DNA from 3 places in the Kluyvera huaxiensis genome. Region 3 is predicted to be linked to each of the others. Evidence: predicted binding sites of a transcription regulator. Region 3 holds the regulator's gene; each other region holds the start of a gene.
The links. Region 3 encodes LexA, which represses DNA repair genes until DNA is damaged. Its sites were predicted from a motif close to TNCTGTATGTACATACAGNA; they were not measured.
Positions count from the first base shown of each region.

Region 1: the regulator LexA is predicted to act here: its motif matches at 2,289-2,308, upstream of ABOC97_RS01030 (YebG family protein).
Region 2: the regulator LexA is predicted to act here: its motif matches at 2,749-2,768, upstream of rmuC (DNA recombination protein RmuC).

Region 1 is NZ_JBEFLV010000001.1:197,061-203,128, reverse strand. It holds gene ABOC97_RS01035 (hypothetical protein) at 1-1,702, shown strand, start outside; gene ABOC97_RS01030 (YebG family protein) at 2,322-2,639, shown strand; gene ABOC97_RS01025 (hypothetical protein) at 2,764-3,213, opposite strand; gene ABOC97_RS01020 (pirin family protein) at 3,744-4,493, opposite strand; gene ABOC97_RS01015 (LysR family transcriptional regulator) at 4,513-5,502, shown strand; gene ABOC97_RS01010 (GlxA family transcriptional regulator) at 5,588-6,068, shown strand, end outside.
Region 2 is NZ_JBEFLV010000021.1:65,672-71,739, reverse strand. It holds gene ubiJ (ubiquinone biosynthesis protein UbiJ) at 1-425, opposite strand, end outside; gene ubiE (bifunctional demethylmenaquinone methyltransferase/2-methoxy-6-polyprenyl-1,4-benzoquinol methylase UbiE) at 439-1,194, opposite strand; gene rmuC (DNA recombination protein RmuC) at 1,295-2,704, opposite strand; gene udp (uridine phosphorylase) at 2,846-3,607, opposite strand; gene ABOC97_RS19240 (dienelactone hydrolase family protein) at 3,845-4,657, shown strand; gene metE (5-methyltetrahydropteroyltriglutamate--homocysteine S-methyltransferase) at 4,701-6,068, opposite strand, start outside.
Region 3 is NZ_JBEFLV010000025.1:38,841-44,908, forward strand. It holds gene plsB (glycerol-3-phosphate 1-O-acyltransferase PlsB) at 1-2,264, opposite strand, end outside; gene ABOC97_RS20600 (diacylglycerol kinase) at 2,450-2,818, shown strand; gene lexA (transcriptional repressor LexA) at 2,918-3,526, shown strand; gene dinF (MATE family efflux transporter DinF) at 3,595-4,914, shown strand; gene ABOC97_RS20615 (CsbD family protein) at 5,051-5,260, shown strand; gene zur (zinc uptake transcriptional repressor Zur) at 5,308-5,823, opposite strand; gene ABOC97_RS20625 (cupin domain-containing protein) at 5,950-6,068, shown strand, end outside.

The DNA.
Region 1 (6,068 bases), on a different contig from region 3:
TAAAGGGCTGCCAGATTCCAGTATGTATATGAATTTTGAAGCTAATCCTGGAGCTACGGATGGTTCGGGTACGTTTGAAACTGGTGTGCATTATGACACCGCTTCACTTTTGGATTGGAAAGACTGGAAACCAGCGGCTCGCAACTATCTCGAACTGGCCGGAGAACATCTCGACGTTCATGAATTTGCGTTAGAATACCTGACGCTCGTCAACCAATTCCATGAGTGGTTGAATGTTACCCTTGAAATGCACCATCATTCTGATCTACAAAAACTGAATCAGCTTCAAGCTCAACTCAACGATATTAATCCAACAAACGAACTGATTTCACCAACAGTGCCATCTGACCTCCCTGACATCAAACCCTTTATTTTCACATCGGTCCATAGCACCGAACTTGATCAGATTTCCCTTGAACTGATGGGGATGATTCAAGAACTTCATTTTGAACAAACTGCTCAGAATTTTCCATCTGAAAGGCCTGTGATTTCAATTACTGATCGAGATCTGATTGGACCTATTACATTTTGGGGGAAGGAGATGAACGGAAGCGCAGCGTTCACGTTCTTTCAGAATGATGGAAAACCATATGGATTTATTGAGGAAAATTACAAATGCCTCGATAACTTAATCGATGCTGTAATGAAAGCTGAATGGGCTCGTACTAGCTTAAGTCGTGGGTTTGTTGAAACTACTTTCTTCGATTGGGCGAGACAACAATTTCCAACTGCCCAGTCTTCATTCTCAATGGAATTATGCGAGACTGCTCGAGAAAAGGTCACTGCTGTTGAAGTTTGGGCCCCAATTGCCAATATGGAAGTTGAAAAGGGATTTGACTTCGGTCCTATTCGCATTGAATCGATCACGGCTTCTGTAATGGATAATTTGTGCAGAAAATTACCGTCACCGCCACTAGGAAAAGAGCAAGAATTTGGTCAATACGTTGAAATGTTGAGGCAGAATTTTCAAGGATATGCTGTTGCAATTATGTCCATTGAAGCTGAACCGAAATTTGCGGTAGAGCGATCTTTTCAGATTGCTCAGGATGCAGTGGGACTGCTAACTTTCTTCTCTCCAGCGGCCCCTGAAGCATACATTTTCAGTCCAGTAGCACTCTCTGGTGCAGAGTACATCCCAGCATCGAAACTTATAGTAATGTATGAAGGTGGCTTTAGTCACAATGAGAAAATTTTACCAACAGAGATTGGATATTGGCGTCTATCGGTGCAACAAATTTCTACACTAAATTCTGATCTGTTAGAAGTCGCTGGATCACTTGTGCTGTTAGAGGGCTTGAGCGAATTCGCCTTAGCGGTACGGACAAGCATCTTAATTCATAGTAAAGGATTGACATTGTTATCACCGAAGGATCGTCTGCGGAGTTGTTTATCTGCTCTCGAGTTAATGTTGCTCAAACATGACATGGAGCCACGTGCACATAGTATTGCAAATCGAATGAGCATCATTTTGTCCGTTATAGGGGCTAATGGTGAAGAAGTTAAGAAGACCATCCAGCAAATCTACTGGTTGCTGGAGCAACCGCAGCGGACAGAACTGGGACACAGAGAAAGCGAACTGATCGCGACATTTACAGCCCATGCTTACAATGTTCTAAATGTGGCACTTAGTAATGCCCGTACCTACCGTTCAAAAGTTCAATTTGTGACTGAGATTGATAGGATGGGTATTTCTCGACAGTAATTTTTATATTGGCACAAACCAGATTTTAGTTGACTGCTACAGCATAATCACTTGGCCTGAATTATTAGATAATGATTGAGAAAGTCCGCTTATCGCTCAAAGCGGACCTTCAGCTCAAATAGTAGGGTAACCACCCTGCTCTCGAACCTGCGTGGAAGATACAGTCGATATTTGATAACTAGTCGGCGTCTGGACTGTGTGCATATACCCCCATAAAGGCATCCGTCAGCGTATTGGTCATTCTGTCAGTTAACTCTTCTGGAATATCTTTCGGCATTCTCGCAGCGATCTACCCGCGAATAGCGGGCCTCACCTGCTCGTGAGTTAACTTAATCTCCTTTGACGTTCTCGCCGCTAATCCTTGGGTATATGCGGAGGTACAAATATTGCTAACATTCACGCGTAATTTGCGCATTGTAGAATCATCAGGGCCGACAATAACGTCTGTAGATATCTTCTCCATCGACATCATTCTTACCCCTTCTCTCTTACAACAGGCCTCTGATGTGGTCATGGCAGTTAGCAGCCTATCCTGCGTGATAAATGTATGTACATTATCCCTGCAATGCAGCCTCAGAATCTGATATACTGGACATAATTACAGTGTAAGGGGCAAGCAATGGCTGTTGAAACAAAATTTGTTGTCGTTAGAAAAGGTGAAGAGAAAATGACATTTGCCAGTAAGAAAGAGGCTGACGCTTATGACAGACTGCTCGACATGGCAGAAGCGTTTACCGACTTGCTGTTGCAAAGCGGGAAGCCGATGGATGAAACTCAAGCCGAGGATCTGGGCCTATTTCTTGCCGAACAGAAAGTGGCCGTGCAGCATGTTCTGCGGACCAGCAAACTCCCGGAATCCATTCCCCCATCTGAATCTGATATTCCAGACTCAGATGCGTCTGCCAGCAAAAAAATCAGGGCCATTAACGCTGCCTGATGATCCACACGCTGCATCTCCATCCAGAAGCCGTAAGCAGAAAGCTGCTCACGGCTTTTTTGCATACTGGGATCCGCAAGGGGAGAATAATTTTCCCCCTGAGTTCTTCCCACACGTCCCGTATTTACGGGCGCATAAGCGGTTCAATACCAACCCACTTCAGCGTCGGTTGATAGCATAACTTCAGCGCAGGCACCGCGACCTTCACTCCATCGACCTCAAGTTCGCCTAAGTGAACTGTCCATTTAGCATTGGCGTAGCCGTCATAAATTTTAAAGACCACATAGGCTGAACCGTAGTCATCGTTATTGGTAATACGCGGGACATTACGGTGTACCTCATCGCTGTTGATATCGTAAGGCGATGGCCTTGCATATTTCGCATTCTCTTCCGGGAAATCATATGGGAATGAGGTAGTGCCAAGGTAAACTTCTGGACGCGCGTTCTGTCGGTGCCCATCGCCCAGATCGATGTAGGCTTGACGTGTGTCGATAATAATCGGCACTGCAGGCTGCCCCTTACTTCCCGGACGCGAAGGACGCTGGCGCCCTTTGTTATAGGCAATCAGTTGCACATAAAATTCCGGCCTCGCTCCAGGCCCCTGAACGTAAGGAATAGTGAAACTGCTTCGCTTCTCAGGCATATATCGGCCAGGAATAGCGTGATCGTAGAGATAGGTTTCCAGCACTATTTCTTGCTTGCCGTGAGGGGTATCAACAATAAATTTATGCTCGCTTTCGCAAAGGTCGATATACCCGGGGCGTTCCCTCGGATAGGGAATACATCCCCCCAACAACGTGGCGGCCAATACGACAACCCCACCCCACCTAAGATGCCTCAATAATGGCATGACAAAATCCCTCTATCCAAAATACCAAAGGGTAGCTTAGGTGAGTATGACTGAGGTGTTCAACCTACCAACATTGATTTAGGGTAGCGGGAGATTAAGCGGCGGATGTGAGCAATATATTGCGCGAATATGGCTTTGTGTGGGGGATAAACCGAACCATTGCTGATTAAAAATCACCCCCGATGACGCAGCCCGTATATACAAAAACGCGCCACTTTCACCGGCGGCGCGTTAATCTTATGGCGTCGAATCGCTTATTGCGCGTCAGCCCACTCGCCCATTTCAATAATGATAAAGTGCGAGTGCTGTTCTTTCGCTTTAAAGGTCAGCGTCATTGGCCCGACGACTTCGAGTGAATCGCGTTCATCCAGCGTCACAATACCTTCAACGTTAACGCTATCTTCAATGCTATTGATGTAGGCCTGGCGCCCCGCTTTCAGCTCGTAGGTTACTTCAGCATCGCTATTTGTCAGTTCGCTGACAAACATGTTCACATCCTGATTTAAATGCAGCGGCGCATCGTCATCATTTTGCAGACTACCGACGATATGCAGTAATTTATTCTCACGGTCTTCGTCGGTGAACTTATGATTTTCATAACGCACTTCCAAACCTTGTTTTGGCGGCAGGATCCAGATTTGCAGGAAACGACACCAATCATCATGGTTATTCAGCTCCGAGTGCCATACGCCGTTACCGGCAGTGACCGTTTGCACATGCCCGCGGCTCAACACATCTTCCACCTGCGTCGCGCTGTCCCAGTGGGTCAGATTGCCTTTCACCAGATAACTGACGATTTCCATGTCTTTATGCGGATGCCGGTCAAAGCCGCTGTGCGGTTTCACATCATCATCGTTGACCACCCGCAGCACACCATAATGCATGTTGTCAGGGTCATAATAGTTGGCGAACGAAAAATGAAAATAGGTGTTCGCTGGATGATATTCACTGGCTGGCAGATAATGCAGTAGCTCCGCGCCTTTTTTACGATAGTGACTAGCCATAGCAGTTGATCCTCGATGTATGTCTGATGCACGTATGATAGGCACGGGATTGATGCAGATAAATCAGGGTTCAGGTAAGACACCGTTACGCAAAATGAAAGAATACGACCTCATCTCACTTCGCAACTTCGTCGCCGTCGTAGAAAGCGGTAGCTTCTATAATGCCGCCGTCCAGCTTGATGCCAGCAGCGCGGCTATCAGTCGTCGGGTCTCCGCACTGGAAGCGGCGTTAGGCGTAAAGCTGATAAATCGCACCACTCGCCAGCTCGATTTAACCCCCAGCGGCCAACAGTTTTATCAGGATGTATTAGCGGTTTTAAGCGCGCTTGAGCAGGCCGTAGAACGGCTAAACTGTGCGCAGGAAACCTACAGCGGCATCATTCGGCTGGGTGCGCCGTTGAGTTTTGGCACCCAAAAACTGGCCCCACTGCTTCCCGCATTTTTGAAAAAATATCCGCAGATTACCGTGACCTTACAGCTGGAAGACCGCGTTAGCGATCTGCTAAATGAAGGCATAGATCTCTCCTTGCGCATCGGCAACTTACAGGATTCGTCCCTGGTCAGTTTACCTATCGCCATGATGCCAAGGCTGTATTGCGCATCACCGGATTACGTGAAAGCACATGGTAAACCGGAATCTCCCGCCGAATTAAAGCACCATAGCTGCTTACACTACTCACTCCTTTCCACCCGCGATGAATGGGAGTTTGCCAGCGGCGGGCAGGAGCTGGATGTTCGGGTGCCGTTGGCCGCCAACAATGGCGATGTGCTACGTGAAGCCGCTATTCAGGGTATGGGGATTGCGATGTTACCGTGGTATATCGTCGAAGAGGCGTTGCACGCTGGCGCATTAGTTCCGGTGCTTGAGCGCTACGCGCCCCCGCCATTGCCTTTGTCGATCGTGCGTCCATCGCGCCAGTTTACCCCGGTGCGAGTGACGGTTTTGATGCAGTACCTGCGCGAAGCGCTGGCAGACGTTGGCACAATATCAACCACGAATAGGATGTGACCGATTAGCGGTAACAAAAGCGTTGTGGGGCTTACTGCGTCGTCGCCCTGTTGACTTATTCTGTAAAAAGACTACTTTTCAGGACATGAAAAAAATACTGATTATCGTCCCCGATGGCGGCATGCTTTTTGAGTCCACCGGTATTGCCGACATCCTAATGCAGGCCAACCAACTGCATCCTGAAAGCGCCACAACCTGCTGTTATCAGGTTCAGCTCGCCACAACCCAGCCTCACCAGGTGATCCACGGCCAGTCGGGTTTAAATCTGCTGGCCGATCACCGCTTACATGAAATAGACCCCCGTGAACCGCTCGATACCATCATTATCACTGGGCGAGGCCAAAACCCGCAGGAAGGTGTTGCGGTGGTTGATTGGCTGCGGCTAGCGGCTCCTCACGCCCGTCGCATTGCGTCGATTTGCGGCGGTGCGATGCTGCTGGCGCAATCCGGATTGCTGGACGGCAGGCGAGCAACCACCCACTGGAACCTACTGGAAACCATGAAGGCGGAATATCCACTGGTGCAGGTGGAAGGCGGCCCGCTGTATATTCAGGATGAGAACATTT
Region 2 (6,068 bases), on a different contig from region 3:
CCGCCGCGCAGGAATTTACTCACGCCTTCCGCGGCAATATCACCGGTGTAAGGAGCCAGCAGTTCCGCAGGATCAAACTCCGCAAGATCGGCAAGCGACACCAGGTTTTGAACCACCTGGAGATCGCCCTGCACTTCGAGATCGTTATTACGGATAAGCGCCGTCAGTTGCTGGCGGTTACGCAGCTGCGGTAATACGCTGACGCGAGTGATAACGGTGCAGTCTGCCTCGCCTTCCCACGCACCCAGCACGTCAACCTGACGCTCACTGAAAACCAACACCAGCGGCGAGGAGAACTCTTTAAGTTCAATGCGCAGCACTTTGCCAATAAGACGTTGGCGCGCAGGCTTTAAAGCCTTCTCACGCCAAAGCAGCGTATTAATGGCGGTTTCAATGCTGCCGGTCACTAAGGGTTTTAAAGGCATAGCTGCACCTCAATCAGAATTTATAACCGCGATGCAGCGCGACGATCCCGGCCGTCAGGTTGAAGTACTCAACGTTTTCCAGGCCAGCATCCTGCATCATCTCTTTCAGCGTGTCCTGATTCGGGTGCATGCGGATGGACTCAGCCAGATAGCGGTAGCTGTCGGCGTCGTTTGCCACCATTTCACCGATACGAGGCAAAATGTGGAATGAATAGGCATCGTAGGCTTTGCTCAGCGGCTCGATAATCGGTTTGGAGAATTCGAGAACCAGCAGACGTCCACCCGGTTTCAGCACGCGGTACATGGAACGCAGCGCTTTATCTTTGTCGGTGACGTTACGCAGACCAAAGGAGATGGTGATGCAGTCAAAAGTGTTATCAGGGAATGGCAGCGCTTCTGCGTTCGCCTGCACGTATTCAACATTACCAACGACGCCGATGTTACGCAGCTTCTCACGCCCCATCTTCAGCATGGAATCGTTGATATCGGCCAGCACCACGCGTCCGGTTTCACCCACCATACGTGAGAACTTCGCCGTCAGGTCGCCAGTGCCACCCGCCAGATCGAGAACTGTCTGTCCACGGCGCACGCCGCTGCAATCAATGGTAAAACGCTTCCAGAGACGATGAATACCGAATGACATCAGGTCATTCATAACATCGTATTTTGCGGCGACAGAATGGAATACATGCGCCACCATGTCTACCTTCTGATCTTTGGCAATTGTTTGAAAGCCAAAGTGCGTCGTTTCTTGTGAATCCTCAACCATCTCTATGCCTGCTTATCAAGAAAATGTTCATGGAGTGTAACAGATTGGGCTCGATTGCCCTACGATTCCACCCTGTTACGAAATCCGTCTCGTCGCTGGATTAGTGACGCTCTGCCGCCAACGGATTGTCATCATTCAACTCTTCATCATCGCGCAGCCGGAACTCATCATCCTGCGACGTGGCCTGCTCGACGAGATCTGGATTAATCTCGCGCTTCACCTCAACGCCGAGATGGCGGAATGCCTCCGCCTGAGCCAACAGATTCCCGCGCCCGGAGGTGAGTTTTTTCATTGCCTGGCGGTAGTTGTCCTGCGCTTTATCGAGGCTCTGTCCGATCGACGACATATCATCAACGAACAGGCGCATTTTGTCATATAAGCGGCTGGCGCGTTCAGCAATATGTTGCGCATTGCGGCTTTGATGCTCATAGCGCCACAGGTTGGCGATTGTTCGTAGCGCCACCAGCAGCGTCGTTGGGCTCACCAGCATAATATTATTTTTCAGCGCTTCGCTAATCAGTTCTGGCTGTCGGTCCAGCGCCAGTAAAAATGCAGGCTCAACGGGGATAAACATCAAAACATAGTCCAGAGAACGTAGCCCCGGCAGCTGCTGGTAGTCTTTACGCCCCAGCAGGCGGATATGGTTACGCACTGCGGCAATATGCTCCTGCAGCGCCGCTTCGCGGATGTAGTCATCTTCGGCATTAAAATAGCGTTCGTAGGCCACCAGCGTCATTTTGGCATCGACCACCACATCTTTGCGATGCGGCAGACGGACGATAACATCCGGCTGCATGCGGGAATTCACATCCGTATTGATGCTGACCTGGGTTTCATACTCATGCCCTTCCCGCAGCCCGGAAGCCTCCAGCACACGAGTCAGAACCACTTCACCCCAGTTACCCTGGGTTTTATTATCGCCTTTCAGCGCCCGGGTCAGGTTGACCGCCTCCTGCGCCATCTGGGCATTCAACTGCTGTAAATTGCGAATTTCATGCGTCAATGTATGGCGTTCGCGTGCCTCCTGGCCGAAGCTATCCTGAACCTGGCGGCGGAAGCCGTCCAACTGCTCACGCAGCGGCGTCAGAAGACCCTGCAAGCTCTGACGATTTTGCTCATCAACGCGGCGGTTACTCTGTTCAAAGATGCGATTAGCCAGATTTTCAAACTGCTCACTCAGACGCTGCTCGCTGTTGAGCATCAGTCGATACTTTTCATCGCCGTGCTGGCGCGTGGTTTCCAGCAGCGTAGTGACTTCCCGGAGATCGACCTCCAGCGAGGAGTTGATCTCCCGCAGGCTGCGCAGTTCGTTGTTAAGCAGTTCGCACTCTTCACGCCAGTGAGCATTCTGGGCAATTTGCTGTTTCGCCGCGCTCAGTTCGCCGTACACATCGCGTTCTTCCGCAAGCTGCTCGGCCCGCTGCTGCGCCACGCGATAGCTCGCTGCCAGCCAGCCAATCGCCATGCCTGCCAGCGCCACCAACGCATAAATCACCACGGCAATATCCACAACGCCCCCCGCTTATATCCGTTATCTGCACAAAAATAGAATTGTGCTGTATAAACGTCCAGTTTTAAAGCAGTTTCCTGCGAGGCGCTACGCAAAAAGAAAAAGGCCGAACAAGTCGGCCTTTTACACAAGGAGGGGAAACTACAGCAGACGACGCGCCGCTTCCACCACGATTTTCACCGCATGACTTTCGGTTTTCTTCATGGTTTCAGCGTTAGGAATTTCCTGCTGGGTACGGTTGACGATAACGCCAGCGACCATACCCGCACGCAGACCCTGGCTTGAGCACATGGTCAGCAGGGTGGCAGATTCCATTTCGTAGTTCATCACACCCATTGACTGCCACTCTTCCATGGAGCCTTTGAAGTTTCTCACTACGCGGCCAGAGAAGGTGTCATAACGTTCCTGGCCCGGGTAGAAGGTGTCAGAAGAGGCGGTCACACCCACGTGAGTGGTGGCACCGACGGCTTTCGCCGCTTCTACCAGCGCGGTGGTACAGGCAAAGTCGGCTACCGCTGGATATTCCATCGGTGCAAAGTGCAGGCTCGCACCGTCAAGACGGACGGATGCGGTTGTCACCAGTACGTCACCAACGTTGATGTTTGGCTGAATTGCGCCAGTGGTTCCGACACGCAGGAACGTGCGGATACCCAACTGTGCCAGCTCTTCCACGGCGATCGAAGTGGATGGGCCACCGATACCGGTTGAGCACACGATCACTGATTTGCCATCAAGCTCAGCACGCCAGGAGGTAAATTCACGATGAGATGCCAGTTTTACCGGCTTTTCCATCAGCGCGGCGATCTTTTCCACACGCTCCGGGTCACCGGGGACGATAGCCAGCGTAGCCCCTTGTAAATCGTTTTTGGTGAGGCCGAGATGAAAAACATCAGACTTGGACATAAAGAACTCCTCTGTGGTTCAGTTTTGTCAGAAGAAGCAAAAATGTACTTTATAGAAGACCACGACTCTTTTTCGTGATTGCCATCACTAAGGAATAAAAATATTACATTAAATTCCATGCAATTAGTGATTCACATCACATTAACAAGTTATTGTGAATCTCCGCTGCACAAAAATACGCCGTATTGAGGCACTGTGATTCAGCTATGAGTTCATTCAAAGGGTACGGAGAATGCCATGACAATCAATAAACAACCTGGATTTGCACCTGCTGCTTCACCTCATGCCTTGACCACCGTCCATACGCCCGAAGAGGCTATCACGGCGGGAGAAACCTCGATTCCCTCACAGGGGGATACACTGCCGGCCTATCACGCCCGTCCTAAACATAGCGATGCGCCTCTCCCGGTAATCATCGTAGTGCAGGAGATTTTTGGCGTCCACGAACATATCCGCGATATCTGCCGCCGTCTGGCGCTTGAGGGCTATCTGGCTATCGCACCAGAGCTCTATTTTCGTCAGGGCGATCCGAACGACTACGACGACATCCCATCGCTGTTCAGCGGCCTTGTCACTAAAGTACCTGACGCTCAAGTGCTGGGCGATCTCGACCATGTCGCCAGTTGGGCGGCGCGTAACGGCGGTGACGCCAACCGTCTATTCGTGACCGGCTTCTGCTGGGGTGGGCGCATTGCGTGGCTGTATGCAGCGCATAACCCGCAGCTCAAAGCCGCAGTGGCCTGGTATGGCCGTCTGACCGGCGACAAAACGTTAAGCAGCCCGAAACATCCGGTTGATATCGCGGTCGATCTGAGCGCGCCGGTACTGGGATTGTACGGCGGCCAGGACACCGGGATCTCGCTCGAATCCGTTGAGACCATGCGTCAGGCGCTGCGTGCGGCAAATGCGAAAGCTGACATTGTCGTCTACCCAGAGGCCGGTCACGCGTTTAATGCTGACTATCGACCGAGCTATCATGAAGAGTCGGCCAAAGATGGCTGGCAGAGAATGCTGACATGGTTTGCGCAGTATGGCGGGAAAAAGGGATAACCTTTTAATAAAGTAAAACGGAGGCTTTCGCCTCCGTTTATTTTTACGCCTCGCGTAAATTCTGCGCCGCTTTCACCATATTCGCCAACGCCGCGCGGGTTTCCGGCCAGCCTCGAGTTTTCAGGCCGCAGTCCGGGTTAACCCACAGGCGTTCCGCGGGGATCCGCTGCTCCGCTTTCTTCAGCAAGGCTTCAATCCACTCTACGCTCGGGACGTTCGGTGAGTGGATGTCGTACACTCCCGGTCCGATTTCGTTCGGGTAGTCAAACTCTTCGAACGACTCCAGCAGTTCCATATCAGAGCGCGAAGTTTCAATGGTGATCACGTCAGCATCCAGCGCTGCGATAGAATCCATGATGTCGTTGAATTCGCAGTAACACATGTGGGTGTGGATCTGCGTTTCGTCTTTCGCCACCGCAGCATTGATGCGGAAGGCTTCCACGCCCCACTCGAGATAGGCCGCCCAATCGCTGCGACGCAGCGGCAAACCTTCACGCAGTGCCGGTTCATCAATCTGGATAATACCGATACCGGCAGCTTCCAGGTCCGCTACTTCATCACGTAGCGCCAGCGCAATTTGTTTGGCGATGGTTTCGCGGGTCACATCTTCACGTGGGAACGACCAGCAAAGAATCGTTACCGGACCGGTCAGCATGCCTTTCACCGGTTTCTCGGTCAGCGACTGTGCGTATTTCGCCCACTCCACGGTAATCGCTTCTGGACGGCTGACGTCACCAATCACCACCGGGGGCTTCACGCAGCGGGAACCGTAGCTCTGCACCCAGCCGTTTTGGGTGAAGATGAAGCCGTCGAGGTGCTCACCGAAGTATTCCACCATGTCGTTACGTTCCGCTTCGCCGTGGACCAGTACATCAAGACCCAGACGCTCCTGCTCAATAATCGCCTGCTTGATGTGCTCGGCGATACCCGTGCGATAGTTGCCGGCATCGAGATTGCCCTTTTTGAAATCCAGGCGCAGTCCGCGAATTTCAGTGGTTTGTGGGAATGAGCCAATTGTGGTGGTTGGCCAGGCCGGTAAATTAAAGCGCGCACGCTGGGCTTCAGCACGCGCCGGATAGGCGCTATTGCGCTGGCTATCCTTCGCAGTAATCGCCGCCAGACGTTTTTCGACCGCCGCATTATGTACGCGGGTTGAATGGCGACGAGCCTGAATTGGCGCGCTCCATTCGGTAATAGCGTTGGTGTCTCCGCTGTTCAGCGCATCACGTAGCAGGGCCAGTTCTTCACATTTTTGCAGCGCAAAGGCAAACCAGCTCTTCACTTCTGCGTCTAGGCGCGTTTCCACGCTCAGGTCAATCGGGCTGTGCAGCAGGGAGCAGGAAGATGCCACCCACAGCGCACGTTTGCCGACGATGTCTTTAATCTGCGCGTATTTTTCGGTGAGATCGGC
Region 3 (6,068 bases):
ACCGCCTTATCGAAGAACTCCGGCGAGTTGATACCGTGCAGCACGGACAGACGTTGCGCCAGCGTACGGCTCTCTTTCTCCAGCGTGCTGCGGTTCATCGACGGGTTGCCGCTCAGCAGCCAGAAGGTGATGGCGTAGCGTTGCAGCGTTTCGCGCGCACCGGCCGCCAGCAGTTGCAGCGTACGGGAGTGCGAGGCGTTGATGCGCAGTTCATCGCCGCTTACGGTAATCAGCTCCTGACGTTCCATCTCGGCAATCAGCGTATCGATAACCGTCGGCAGCTCCTCACGCTCCCAGCGCAGGAACAGCTCGGCTTTCAGCATTGGGTACAGAGTATCGATATAGTCCGCAACCTGCCCACGGGTTATCTCCCGATGTTGGGTCATAATCGACGCCAGCAGCGAAGGCATAATCAGCATGTGCGCAATGTTGTTGCGATAGTAGGTCATCAGTACCGCCTGCTCGCGCGGCAGAATGATGATATCGCCGATGGTATCTTTCTCGACTTCGAACTTGTTCATCTGCAGCGCGTGATCGATAAGCTCGCTGGCAGAGGCTTTCGGTGCGGTCGCATCCGGCGCGTATGGCGCGTTACGCATCAGGGCCAGATAACAATCCAGTTGCTGCGTTAACTGCTCACGAGTCAGAGAACGCTGACGTGAAGCCAGCAGCGCGGTACAGCACAGGTTCATGGCGTTGGCCGCACCGGCGTTGTTGATACGCACCATCAGCTCTGCCGCCATTTTATTGACGGTTGGCGTCAGCCAGGCTGGACGTACGGCTTCAATCGGGTCGATAGACTCGCGCCACTCCGGCACGTGGTGGTTCAGGTAGGTCATCAGCGGCATCGGTTCGCCGAAGTTGACGTAGCCCTGACCGAGATTACGCAGCTTGCTCAGACCTTTCAGCATCTGCGGCAGGCTCTCTTTCTCTTTGGTCGCGCCGCGCAATTCTTTCGCGTAGGTGCCCACTTCCATCACGTGCTCGTAGCCAATATAAATTGGCACCAGGGTGATTGGACGGGTACCGCCGCGCAGCATCGCCTGGATGGTCATCGACAATGTGCCGGTTTTCGGATCCAGCAGACGACCGGTACGGGAACGACCGCCTTCCACAAAGTACTCCACGGAGTAACCGCGGCTGAACAACTCGCCGAGGTATTCACGGAATACGGTGGAGTACAGCTTGTTACCCTTAAAGGTACGGCGAATGAAGAACGCGCCCAGGCGACGGAAAATCGGGCCTGCTGGCCAGAAGTTCAGGTTAATACCGGCGGCGATATGCGGCGGCACCAGCCCCTGGTGGTAGAGCACGTAAGAGAGCAACAGATAGTCCATGTGGCTGCGGTGGCAGGGAACATAAACAATCTCGTGCCCGTCGTGCGCCAGTTGGCGTACGCGCTCGGCGTTATTGACGTTAATCCCCTGATACAGACGGTTCCAGGTAAAGCTCAGGATACGGTCGGTCAGGCGGATCATCTCGTAGGAGAAGTTCGCTGCAATCTCTTCCATCAGCGCAATCGCGTTCTGCTGCGCTTTTTCGTGGGAGATTTTTTTGCTACGCGCTTCATCTTCTACTGCTTTGGCAATGGCTTTGGAGGCCAGCAGCTTTTTGAACAGGTCGTGACGGGCAGGCAGACGTGGGCCTACCGCAGCCAAACGCTGGCGAGCGAAGTGCATACGGGCAACGCGGGCCAGCTTCTGGGCGATGGTCTTATCCGTGCCGTGTTCATCGGCCATGCGGCGTAGAGAAACGGACGGAGAGAAACGCACGAAACTATCGCGACCCAGCCAGGAGACGGCGAAGAATTTCTGGAAGCCGTTCAGCATCCGCAATGGCGGATTGACTTCACCTTTCTCGCGACCCGGAGAACGCCCAAACATCACCGACACCGGCACCATTTGCACATCCAAATGTGGATTGCTGCGGTGCAAGTCGAGGTAGTCGTGGAACAGTTTGATCGACTCTTCTTTCGGCGTGTAGTAGGTGAACACGCGCGGGCCGCCGTGAATGAACACGTAGCGCGGCAGCAGAGTGCCGTCGATTTCTAACGGTTCAAGCGGATCGGGCAGGTCGTGCGCAAGGCACTGGGCGCGCAGCGTCAGTAAGTCGGCCTTAGAGTTGTAAGGCAGGACGTACATAATTGGACGTGATGTATCAAGCCCCAATTCCTGGGCAGGTTCTGCCGGAATAGACTTGCTCTTTACCAGAACACTTAATGGTAAATTCAGTAATTTGTAGTAAATTCGTGGCCAGCCGGACATAAACGATGTAAAGCCTCTGGTTAATCATGCAAATGCGCGGCAAGAATATCAGAAAGTCGGCAGAATTTCTGTTCTACCGGTTCTTAATAATACACTAAGTGATTCGCGCGGCGGCAAGGCGGTAAACCCAGCAGCAACGTGAAGTACGCATTGTCATTGACGTCATAACGTAAAAGGTTCTTGAGATGGCCAATAATACCACTGGGCTCACCCGAATTATCAAAGCAGCTGGATATTCCTGGAAAGGATTTCGCGCGGCATGGATCAACGAAGCCGCGTTCCGCCAGGAGGGGGTTGCATCCGTACTGGCAATTATCATTGCCTGCTGGCTGGATGTTGACCCTATCACCCGCGTGCTGCTTATCGGCTCCGTCCTGTTGGTGATGATAGTGGAAATTCTCAATAGTGCACTGGAAGCGGTCGTCGACCGTATTGGCTCTGAGTATCACGAGCTGTCAGGGCGAGCGAAAGATATGGGCTCAGCCGCCGTGTTGCTGTCGATTTTTGTCGCTCTGATCACCTGGGCTATCCTGCTGTGGGCTCATTTCCACTAAAGCTGTGAAAACTGCCTGATTTCCTGCGTTTTATGGTTCCAAAATAGGCACTAGCTGTATATACTCACAGCATAACTGTATATACACCCAGGGGGCGGAATGAAAGCGTTAACGACCAGGCAGCAAGAGGTGTTTGATCTCATCCGGGATCATATCAGCCAGACGGGCATGCCGCCGACGCGTGCGGAAATTGCTCAGCGCTTGGGGTTCCGTTCCCCGAATGCGGCTGAAGAACACCTGAAAGCGCTGGCGCGTAAAGGAGTTCTTGAGATTGTCTCCGGAGCCTCTCGTGGTATCCGCCTGCTGGTGGAAGAAGAAGTGGGCCTACCGCTGATTGGCCGCGTTGCGGCGGGCGAGCCGCTGCTGGCGCAGCAGCACATTGAAGGCCATTACCAGGTCGATCCATCGCTGTTTAAACCGAGTGCCGACTTCCTGCTGCGCGTCAGCGGCATGTCGATGAAAGATATCGGTATTATGGATGGCGATCTGCTCGCGGTGCATAAAACCCAGGATGTGCGTAACGGCCAGGTCGTCGTCGCGCGTATCGATGAAGAAGTGACGGTGAAACGCCTGAAAAAACAGGGTAACGTCGTCGAACTACTGCCGGAAAACAGCGAGTTTTCCCCTATCGTGGTCGATCTGCGTCAGCAGAGTTTCTCCATCGAAGGGCTGGCCGTTGGCGTTATCCGCAACGGCGAGTGGCTGTAACACTCCCTTCTCTCAAATGGCTGTGATACTTCCGTTATCACAGCCTTTTTTCTTTCTGGTTCTCACTCATGCCGCTACTGACTTCCGCCGATAAGGCCCTGTGGCGCCTTGCGCTACCAATGATCTTCTCAAATATCACCGTGCCTCTGCTAGGGTTGGTGGATACCGCCGTGATTGGCCATCTCGACAGCCCGGTCTATCTGGGCGGCGTGGCCATTGGCGCGACCGCAACCAGCTTCCTGTTTATGCTGCTGCTGTTCTTGCGTATGAGCACCACCGGCCTGACGGCGCAGGCGTTTGGCGCCAAAGACCCCCAGGCGCTGGCGCGAGCGCTGGTACAACCGCTGCTGCTGGCGCTGGGTGCCGGTCTGCTGATCATCTTGTTTAAAAATCCGCTGATTCATCTCGCGCTGTCTATCGTTGGCGGCAGCGGCGAAGTGCTGGAGCAGGCGCAGCGTTTTCTCTCCATCCGCTGGCTAAGCGCTCCGGCTTCGCTGGCAAATCTGGTGCTGCTGGGCTGGCTGTTGGGCGTACAGTACGCGCGTGCACCGGTCGTGCTGCTGGTGGTGGGCAACGTACTCAATATCGTCCTCGATCTGTGGCTGGTGATGGGGCTGCATATGAACGTGCAGGGGGCGGCGTTAGCGACGGCCATCGCCGAGTACGCGACCTTGCTGGTCGGTTTAGGGATGGTACGTAAGGTACTGGTAATGCGCGGGATTTCCTGGGCGATGCTGAAAATGGCCTGGCACGGCAACTTCCGGCGTTTGCTGGCGTTGAACCGTGACATCATGCTGCGCTCGCTGTTGCTGCAACTGTGCTTTGGTGCGGTAACCGTTTTTGGTGCTCGTCTTGGCAGCGATATTGTCGCGGTGAATGCCGTGCTGATGACCATGCTTACCTTCACCGCCTACGCGCTGGACGGCTTCGCCTATGCGGTTGAAGCCCATTCTGGTCAGGCCTACGGCGCGCGCGACGGCAGTAAACTACTGGAGGTCTGGCGAGCGGCATGCCGTCAGGCCGGTGTGGTCGCACTGGCGTTCGCGTTGGTTTATGCCGTTTTGGGGGAACATATCGTGGCGCTGCTGACGTCCATTCCCGAGCTACGCGAGCTGGCTGACCGCTACGTTATCTGGCAGATGGTGCTCCCGATAATCGGCGTGTGGTGTTATCTGCTTGATGGCATGTTTATCGGCGCGACGCGCGGCGCGGAGATGCGTAACAGCATGGCCGTTGCGGCGGCGGGATTTGCGCTCACGCTGTTAGCGCTACCGGTGCTTGGCAACCACGGACTGTGGCTGGCGCTTGCCGTCTTCCTGGCGCTTCGCGGTCTGTCGCTGGCGTTTATCTGGCGTCGTCACTGGCGAAACAACAGCTGGTTTGCCTGACGTGATGGTTAAAGATTCCGAATAGTGAATTGATGTCGGAATGACTGACTACAATTAACCTCACGCTTAGCGAAAAAGATGTGTGTTCTGTAGGAACACTTTCGCTATTCACTCACTGACTCCCGAGGATTTGATGATGAATAAAGACGAAGTCGGCGGCAACTGGAAACAGCTTAAAGGCAAAGTGAAAGAGCAATGGGGCAAACTGACCGACGATGATATGACGGTGATCGAAGGGAAACGCGATCAGCTGGTCGGTAAAATTCAGGAGCGCTATGGCTACGCGAAGGATCAGGCCGAAAAAGAGGTCGATAGCTGGGATAAACGTCATAACCACCGCTGGTAAACCCAGCGAGCGCGTACAGGGAAGTACGCTATCCCGCTTAGCGCCTGCTAGCGGGATTTTTTCTTAATTTGAATCGTATGATCGTGCTGGCAGTGCTCATGCGCCTTGCAGGCTTCGACCTCAACGCAGGCTGAGCACAGACCGTGCGCTTCAATCACATTATGCCGCAGGGCAAAACCCATCTTCGCCGCCAGCGCATGCATGATGTCTTCAACCCCTTCCGCACACTCTTCTTTGACCACGCCACAGCGGTCGCAGATAAACATGGCGGAGGTGTGAGTCGGTTGATCAAACAGATGGCACAGCACGTAACTGTTAGCGGATTCGACTTTGTGAACAAAACCCTGCTCGAGCAGAAACTCCAGAGCACGGTATACCGTCGGCGGTTTAGCCTGCGGTTCTTTGACGCGCAGCAGGTCGAGCAGATCGTAGGCGCTGATTGCCCCTTCCTGCAGACTCATCAGGCGCAACACTTCCAGACGTTGAGGAGTCAGGCGCACGCCGCGTTGCGCACACAGCTTTTCAGCCTGCGCTAGCAGTTCTTGCGTAGTGGTCTTATCCATTGGCGTCCTCGGGTTACGGGTGAAACAAACACATACTTTATCATGTTATGCCAGAAACGCCGAGTTTCCACAGGTGTGCTATAGGTGTGTTATAGCAGGTGCACTTCACACTCAGGACGAAAAATAATGAAAAGACCCGATTGCATTCGCCATTGGCATGACATTGAAGGCCCGGACGATTCAACCTATCCCGATAGCGACGAACGCTTTTCCATCGGTGCGCCGCTGGCCCGCGCGCTAGGGCT